DNA from 4 places in the Paenibacillus sp. NPDC058177 genome. Region 1 is predicted to be linked to each of the others. Evidence: riboswitches for the same ligand, from Rfam matches in the RefSeq annotation. Region 1 holds a riboswitch; each other region holds the start of a gene.
The links. A riboswitch is a leader RNA that binds a small molecule or an ion and turns the genes downstream of it on or off. The one in region 1 is predicted to bind cyclic di-GMP.
Positions count from the first base shown of each region.

Region 1 (2,201 bases):
GGTTTTTTAACGTTATACCATTTAACGGCATTAAAGCCATGGCTTCCATCATCCACGAATAGAGTGTTGTTGTATGGAATAAAGTCACTCATCACGCTCATAACTGAAGCCAGGGACAGGCCTGGAAGCTCAGGCAGTTCTTCCCGATAGTTAAAGCTTGGAGTATTATGTTTGGTCACAGAATCTCTATCCAGGTGTTCAAGATAATACACAAGATTATCACGCAGATCCCCGGTGACCGGTATAGTTTTGGAGGTCAGAATCTTGCCTACAAACGTTGGGTCACTATCGAACTGAATTAATGTCTCTGGATGATTCTCGCGTTTTAGATTACAGATAGTCATATCGCTCAGACGGGAGCCCAGCACGATATACAAATCACTACGATTCAGCATGTCATCGCCATGTGTACATCCGCCGACACCGACAGGACCGTGATACAGCGGGTGATCCCAAGGAATAGCACCTTTGCCGCCAGGAGAAGTCACGACAGGGATGTTGAATGTTTCAGCCAGTTCAATCAGCTCTTTGTGAGCCCCGGAACGGTTAACACCTTTACCGGCAATAATCAGTGGGTTCTCAGCATTGTTAATAGCGTTGATTACACGGTCATAATTGGAGATGCTAACGAGCGATTCACGCTCTGGATAAACTACCGGGAATTCTTCCAGAAGTTCAGTCTGAACGTCGAATGGCAAGCAAAGATGAACGGGACCACGGTTACCGCTCAGAGCAATTGAGATAGCATGATTGAAAATGGTGCTTAAGTTATCGCCACGTTCTACAAGCTTACTGAACAGGGTAGCGGGTTTAAACATATCGGCAAGATCAGCCAGATATGAGGAAGAATCCTGACATTGCGGAATACCTAGTTCTTTTATAGATTGATGCCCTGTAATAAATAACACCGGAATGTTATTCGCCTTGGCATGGGCCGCTGCAGTAAGCAGATTCGTTCCTCCGGGACCGGATGTCCCGAAAGCAACGCCTAGTCCGCCAGTCTTAAGGGCATAGCCTGCGGCTTCAAAGCCGGAACTGGATTCATGTCTTCCAGGAATAAACTCAATACCGTAATCCACCATCTTTAGAACTAAGGGACAAATGGATTTACCAATAATACCAAATGAATGGGTTACTCCGAGGTTACGTAGTGCCTCCGCCATATAATCTGCGACTGTCTTCAAAAAAAACACCTCTCAAGTAAATGAATTGGGTTAAGTAAAAGATAAATATATTATCGTTCTGGTAACGCCAAATGTTTAGAACGATACTAACAGGTACAAAGAAACAACAAAACCTGTGCTCGAATAATGGAGCACAGGTTGGAAGCAAAAAACCGCCAATCAGACCGCGAAATTAAGTCGATCCTCCTGGTTTTCTCTGCAACCTGGCAGTCATGGCCCCCAAAAAAATGAGGCTGTAGATCCATGGCTTTGCGTCATTCCTTTTCAGGAATTTTGCCCATATAAATGTTATAACTAATTATAAGAATAATTTTCCTTTACATTATATTCCTAGCTCGTCTTTGTCAATATATTTTACACAAACGAACTCGGAATTTGACGAAAAATATGAAATAAAGTAGGAATTTAGTTTTAATTTAAAATGTATCCAAGGGTGCATTGCAAAATGGAATGCGGTTACAAAATAGGCCTGAAATATGCATATCATTCAGAGAAAAAGCAAGATTGTATTAAAGGGATTGGTGTAAAAATGCAAATTAGATGAAAACAGCTGAATGGACAAGATTAGATATTAATTGAAGAAATTAGTTGGAGTTATATTTACGATGATGTTTTTCATGAAAGGCAATGAATCCAAGTGCTCAATTTCTTTTGGACTGCACAGGAGGGAACTGGGTTAAAAGTAGGGTGTTTGAAAGGGGAGAGGATAAACTTTATTTGTGGGTACGAACTTCTAGAAAGGTCTGAAAGTGATATAATGCAAACGTTTCATAAGTTACAAAACAGCCGTGAAAGTTTGAACTTATACGGCTGTTTTGTGTTAAAAGGAACAAAAATAAAAATTTTATGACAAGTTCTAAAATTTAAAAATATGAATCGTTTTTTGTAGCTGAAAGACGGCTGACGTCATTTTTTCAGACTCATCCGCAACGGATTGGAGGGCATTGATCTGCTCACTCATCGATGCAGAGACTTCCTCGGTGCTGGCTGCTGTCTGCTCTGTAATTGCTGAAATAT
Region 1 covers NZ_JBHVVB010000002.1:45,024-47,224, reverse strand. Annotated here, with positions in the region: gene ACFVU8_RS10235 (thiamine pyrophosphate-binding protein) at 1-1,193, opposite strand, end outside; cyclic di-GMP riboswitch class I at 1,379-1,472, opposite strand; gene ACFVU8_RS10230 (methyl-accepting chemotaxis protein) at 2,041-2,201, opposite strand, start outside.

Region 2 (2,201 bases), on a different contig from region 1:
CGGTAATTATTTTCAACTGAGGAGGGGTCTTTCACAAACTGCTCATACTTCTCTTGAATGTAGCCCAGATTGGGACCGTAATATTTGCTCCAAACAGATTCATTGTAGGGCTCTTTGGCTGCCATGAATACATCCTCCTAACGGATGAACTCCAAACGCAGGGCGCTGGTATGGGCCTTGTTCGGAGCTGTGATGGTTGCGTTTTCATTTCCTTTCTATTGTGCTACTTTCGGTGATCTTAATCAATTCATACTTTCGTCCAATCCAATCGCAAAACGGTATGGTTCAGCCTGATTATTGATGCCATAGCGCCATAAGTAGATTACCCCAAGAGGCTGGAACTATTAAAATGATTCAATAGACCCTGATTTGACAGGGAAAGCTGTTTAGAGGATTTGAAGTTTGGTTAATAACTTTATATAGTTCGTATGAATTAGTAGAATTATTCATAAATTAAAAATTTTACATCTCATACAGATGGTTTCAAGTTGGACAGGTATTAGTCAAAAAGAGCTAAACTTTTTACATTTGTCTCCTTAGAAGTTTCCAGAAAACGACACACTTTTCCGATTATTTCTTGTATAATGTTATTGCAGAAAGGTTTTTAATATAATTTCTAGCCAGATCCTTTCATGTAAAGGATCCAGTAAAGGGTAAACCTGTTGAAAGACAGGGGCACAAAGTCTCGGGTCTAAGGTAGAAATACTAAGACGGCCGGACTGCCTGGGGACGCGAAATCTTAGGAGGAGATTTTTTGGATAAGTCCAACCAGGGGAACAACGGAGAACTGCAGACAGTCGATCTGGATTTAGAATGGGTATATTTGCTGCTGAGTGCCAAGAAGGCGGGCATCAAGGCGGAGGAGATTCGCCGTTTCTTTAATGAGAAGGCGTTGAAGGCTATTTAGCAGCTTGAATCATAACAGGATACATATAGAGAAGGGCACAGCATATGCTGTGCCCTTCTCTATATGATGGGGTGCTTGAGGCGTTGAAGCGTTCAGGGCTGAAATCATTAATCCTTTTGTTCAAGACGCCATTTTTGATAATCCAGAAATTCCTTGAATTCCCGCTTGCTGATGCCAGAGCTCATTGCCTCTTGCACGAGCCGGAACCATTCCGAATCCAGAGGCGTCTCTTCAGTGTCGGAGAGATCTCCATATAGCAACACGTGAATAGATACTTGGAGCGCATCGGCAATTTTTTCAATGAATTGGATAGAGGGGTTGGACTGGATATTTCTCTCAACATTACTCAGGTACGACTTGGCTACATCCGCCTTGTCCGCAAGCTCGGATAAGGATAAGCCCTTCTCTACCCGGAGTTCATGGATGCGCCCTCCCATATTATCAGGCACGATGACAACGCCCCTCCGTACTTTTTGTATAAGTATAACAAATTTCCTGGAAACGGACAAAGATACATTGCTGTTCAGAGGAGAAAGAGGGAGGGGACTGGTGCAAAAAACCGGCATGTCCCAGCCCGGTTAAAGGTCTAAGAGATGCCGGTAGTTTTTAGAAGAACAGGCTTATTTAAATTCGCCAACGCCTTGCTTAGCATTGAAGGTCAAGGTTACGGCTACGCTGTCTCCTTGGAAGATGTTTTGATCCTGGCCGTTTTCAACGAACTCAAAGGCTAGCTTGAGCGTCTTAGATTGGGCAGCGGAGATGCCTCCTGGGAAGGCGTTAGCTACCAGATCATAGCCTGGATTGTTCTGCAAATCTTTGAGTGTTGCTTCGCCAACGACATGGCCAGTAATCGGGCCGCTAGTATAGCTGCTATCAAGCAGTTTTACTTTAAAGTGTGCGCCCAGATCCTCTGAGCCATTATTAGTGTTAGCATCCGTAACATTATACGTTGTAGCCAGCTTCAATTCCTTAATGTCGAGCGTGCCGTTGTTCTGTAGAGTGAAGCTGCGGACAGCGATGTCGCCTGGCTTCAGATTGCTCAGGTTTACGTTTTGCTCAGGATTAGTATTCAGGTCCAGCGTGCCAGCGGCGAAAGTTGCTGTGCTTTCTGCTGTATCGCTGAAGTAAGCGAAGGTACCTCCCCCGATTAAAGACAATCCCAAAGCCGCTGATGCCACACCAAGACCCAATGTTTTTTTGATACCCATGAATAAATTCCTCCTCTTATATGGTTAATAAAATGGTAGACATAATAGGTGCTGAATTTGGACCGGACGGCTTATTTATATTCGCC
Region 2 covers NZ_JBHVVB010000007.1:275,138-277,338, reverse strand. Annotated here, with positions in the region: gene ACFVU8_RS24810 (2-oxoglutarate dehydrogenase E1 component) at 1-125, opposite strand, end outside; cyclic di-GMP riboswitch class I at 643-727, shown strand; gene ACFVU8_RS24805 (anti-repressor SinI family protein) at 755-907, shown strand; gene ACFVU8_RS24800 (helix-turn-helix domain-containing protein) at 1,015-1,344, opposite strand; gene ACFVU8_RS24795 (TasA family protein) at 1,528-2,115, opposite strand; gene ACFVU8_RS24790 (TasA family protein) at 2,187-2,201, opposite strand, start outside.
Region 2: another riboswitch for cyclic di-GMP. It lies ahead of ACFVU8_RS24805 (anti-repressor SinI family protein); the one in region 1 lies ahead of ACFVU8_RS10235 (thiamine pyrophosphate-binding protein).

Region 3 (2,201 bases), on a different contig from region 1:
TCAGGGCATACGGATCAGCCCAAGCATTCGGGGCATTCGGACTCCATACCCACAGCAGATTATTTAATTTATGAACGTTAACAAAACGGTCATACATAATATTCCAAAGTGCGGCGAAATTATTTTTCTTTCCCCACCAGAACCAGTCTCCGTTCATTTCGTGATACGGCCGCCATAATACGGGCACCCCTGCATCACGCAGGCTTTTCAAAGGTACAGCCACCTTATCCAGTTCGGCAATCAGGTTGTTGTACTGTACTGTCCCTGGAGTAACGTACTTGTTAAACTCCTCTTGGCTGAGACTTCTGGAGACATTGGACCAATCATAGCTGGTTCCCGGCAGGTTGGCATGGAAGGTCATGGCGACTACTCCGCCGCTTTTGTGCCAGTTGATGGCGCTGTTCACTACATTCTGGCGATACCAGGCAACCTGACTCTCATTCTGGCCACTGATGGCCCCCATCTCGTAACCGTGCAGTGCGGCATATTTACCGCTGGTGTCTTGCAGCTTAAGATTGAACTCGTCGGGACTCTCCAGGTAGTCATGCTGCCCTGCAATAATTCCTTTTCCAGATAAAGAGTACATATAATTAAGCAACTTTACAGCTTCAGGCGAGGCAGCGGGATTAACCGGAGTACCGGAGCTTGCAGCTCCTGCCGCAGACGGGACGATTCCCATTCCAAGGGGAAGGGCTGTCAGAAACAGAACAAGGGACAGGAGGGCGCGCAACAAACGATACTTACGGTAAGCTTTCAACATACATCTCCCTTTCGGTAGCCAGGCTGCCATTCTTGCGAAAGGCCCTGTGGCTTTGCGTCCCTACCTTTCGATAGGTTTGCCTTTTGTCGAATTAGAGGGTTTATTCCTCTTACCGTAAATATCGACGCTATTTAATTATTTTTTAGTGCATTTATGAAAAAAATATCATTTTTGAGTCTTTATACCTGTTTTGTAAGTTTCGCATTTGGTTAAATAGATAGTTTGTTCTATTAAATTTCCTGACATTGGAATCCGGTCCTAGGAGATAAACTGATGCAGCCCAATATCTTCCCAATTCAGGGTGATACGGATATTATCTTCCTCCACCAGTTCAGAGCCTGTCTGCACTTCAATAAACTCCACATCCGTCAAAGCCAGGATGGCATGCTTGGTGCCCTCCGGAATACGGACCACATCGCCAGCCTTCACGTTGTGCATTTTCTCATTCAGCACAATGCTGGCTTCCCCACTGATAATGGTCCAGATCTCACTGCGTTTGCGGTGCAACTGGTAGCTGATATTCTTGCCCTGTGAGATGCAAATCCGTTTGGTCAGCACCTCATTGCCCTCTTCATATTTCACATAATCAATGACACGATAATGGCCCCAGCGACGCTCCTCGTACATCGGGCGCTGATCAAACGACTTCAGCACCTCCTTGATCCGTGGGCTTTCCGCCTTATGGGTTACGAGAATACCGTCAGGACTGGCAGCGATAATTAGATCTTTCGCCCCAATGACTGTTATAGGAATATCCAGTTCATTCACGAGGCAGGTGCCTTCCGAATCAGCTGTGACAACGCCTTTGCCAACATGATTACTGCTCATCTCTTCCGTCAATGTATTCCACGTGCCGAGGTCCTTCCAGAAGCCGTCATACGGCTGAACAACAATTCGCTCTTCCTTTTCTACCACTTCGTAGTCAAAGCTAATAGAAGACAGTAGCTTATACTGCTTCTGCAGTTCCTCATAGTTGAGAGGCAGCCCCTTGCGTTGCAGAATATCCAGCAGATACCCGAGACGGAAAGCAAACACACCACAGTTCCACAGCGCATTGCGGCTGATTAGCTCCTCGGCCTGAACGCGATCCGGCTTCTCCTGGAAATGGCTTACCTGCATAAAGCCGCTCACCGCAGGCTCATCGGAGGTCGGGATGATATACCCGTATTTCTCCGAAGCATGCTCAGGCACCACACCCATGAGCGCCAAATTTGCGCCGCTCTCCTCTATCGTTTGTTCAAGCTGGGCTACAGTTTCAAAGAAAGAAGCCTCAACATAAGGGTCCACTGGCAAAATAGCCACCGTCTCAGCAGGCGATACGCCAGCTACTGTATATAAATAAGCCGCCGTCAGCGCAATAGCCGGGAAGGTATCGCGGCGCTCAGGCTCAACAATAATCGGCACATGGCCTCCCAATTGGCTCTGGATCATTTCTACCTGC
Region 3 covers NZ_JBHVVB010000008.1:150,141-152,341, forward strand. Annotated here, with positions in the region: gene ACFVU8_RS25450 (glycosyl hydrolase) at 1-760, opposite strand, end outside; cyclic di-GMP riboswitch class I at 771-851, opposite strand; gene ACFVU8_RS25455 (sugar phosphate nucleotidyltransferase) at 1,019-2,201, opposite strand, start outside.
Region 3: another riboswitch for cyclic di-GMP. It lies ahead of ACFVU8_RS25450 (glycosyl hydrolase); the one in region 1 lies ahead of ACFVU8_RS10235 (thiamine pyrophosphate-binding protein).

Region 4 (2,201 bases), on a different contig from region 1:
GAAGCCAACTGCTGGCAGAAGCACTGAGAGGTCTTGCCGCTGGTGAACAAAGTACGGAGAAGAGCAATGCGGTATCGAAACAAGCCGGTGAACTGCTGAAGCGAAGCGGCAAGAAGCAGAAAGAAATTCATTACACGCTATCGCATTACCAATGCCGAAATGAATTGAACAGGCTTAGTACAGTTACTTCTCATCTTAAAACTGTTCATGCCTACGTGAAGGAAATTATAGATGAGATCGCCCTGCTGCCACCGCATTATGCAGCCGCAGAAGGGATGGCCGGTTCTCTGGAAGCCACTGCCGATTGCATCGCATTGTACGGAACAGAAACCCTGTCGGATACCGAACGCCCCCGTTCTCTCCCGGATGCCCTGCATCATGCGCGGGAATTGCAGCTCTCTTGCTTCTCCCAGCTTCAGAGCCATTGCCCTCTGACAGCTATGCGCGATCTTGGTGCAGTCTTCTCGCACCTGAACCGGGTGCTGGATGAGGTGGAACGGGCGGAATATGCCACCTGTTCGGCGGTACCGCACGAGGCTAAGCGAGACATCGCCCAAGGAATTCATTACATGAAAAAAGGACTCTCCCACAAGTTATAAAGCGGAGAGTCCTTTTATTTTACTAAAACCATCTTACACGTTATAATTAAGGAAATGTGGAATATATAGCCACTTTCTACGGATTATGTGATCCTGTGAGAGACGTCCCGGGCCATCCGGCTTAGACGCCTCTCTTTTACATGTGAATGGTCTGGGTGAAATTATTTATTCCCTATTGTCAATTCGTTACTTTAGCACTAAAATTAAAAGGATTTAATGCCGACATTTTAAATATACGACGTACCGGCGCCTTCTTTTTTTGTCGATTTTAGTCGATTAAAGTGCCTGATGCTGAGTATACATCATTGATCCATTTTTAAAGGCAAACTATTCGAAAGGGTAGGACGCAAAGCAATGGGCCTAAGAATGCACAAGCTGCATTTATGGTTGCCAGGCTGCCAATTAGACGCCTGCATGGCGGATATTCCTAGCGGATTATCGTACCGGAATGACGGTACTCTCTATGTACAGATGCCTTTGATTATACAAAGAAGCGAGGTAACAGAATGACGCACCGCCCTGATCGAAATGACGTAAAAGAACTTACCCGGCCTTTGCCGATAGATCCCTCTGAATCCATCTTGAATGATGCTACGCAATCTCTACCATCGGACGACACCAACAATAAGAATGGCATCATCATTATTCAAAACAATCAATTTTTCATCACCTCACCCTTATCTGGCGGCAAACCTGCTGTCGTCTCTCCCGTGTCTCCCGTAGTCCTTAGGAAGAACCGGCAGATCATTACTACCCCTACAGAAGTATTGTCATCCGACCGCCTGGAATGGGAGATTGAAGAATCAGCCCCGTACGAGATTACAGTCTCCGAAGACAAGCTGTCTGCCTTCCTTACCGTGCGGCGGGTAGAACAGTACGCTTGGCGCCTGAAGAACTGTGCAGCCACGAACAACATCGCTGTCAGTGCGGAGCAGGACAAGAAAGCCCTGCTGTCTACACTTCGCATCGAGCAGGTCCTGGCTGATTTTGATAAAAGATCCATCTCACAGAACCTCAATATTCCCGCAATCTACGAGGAATTGAACCGCCCCACCGGACGGCCAGTCCGTGTAGCGGAAGGCACTGCGCCCAAACCCGCGACCAATGCACGAATCGAAATTCCTTTCTCCGAGGAAGCCCTAACAGCCGAAATCTTTCATCGAAACGTGAGCGGACAGGAAGGGCAGAATTACCCGGACATCCCCGAAGTTCAGGAGGGTGACATCATAGCCATCAAGCATCCATCCATCGAAGGGGTACCCGGATATGATGTGTACGGACATCTGCTTCCTGCTACGCCACCTGAAGATATCCGACTTACCGCCAAGGAACATACACAGCTTGTGTCTGGAGTGAAGGTCATGGCGCTTCGTACCGGAAGACCCCGCCTGACAGGAGTGAAGGGCTCTACCTTTGATATTGCTGCAGCGCACAGGGTCCTGGGGAATGTCAATGCTGAGACCGGGCATATCGTATTCGCGGGGGACGTTGCTGTTCACGGCGATGTGGAAGAGCAGATGATTATTGAAGCGATTGGAAATGTCTATATTTACGGAAGTGTGAAGAATGCGACCATCGTGGCAACCGGAAGTATTTGGATTC
Region 4 covers NZ_JBHVVB010000004.1:255,421-257,621, reverse strand. Annotated here, with positions in the region: gene ACFVU8_RS18345 (FUSC family protein) at 1-599, shown strand, start outside; cyclic di-GMP riboswitch class I at 911-1,002, shown strand; gene ACFVU8_RS18340 (flagellar assembly protein A) at 1,106-2,201, shown strand, end outside.
Region 4: another riboswitch for cyclic di-GMP. It lies ahead of ACFVU8_RS18340 (flagellar assembly protein A); the one in region 1 lies ahead of ACFVU8_RS10235 (thiamine pyrophosphate-binding protein).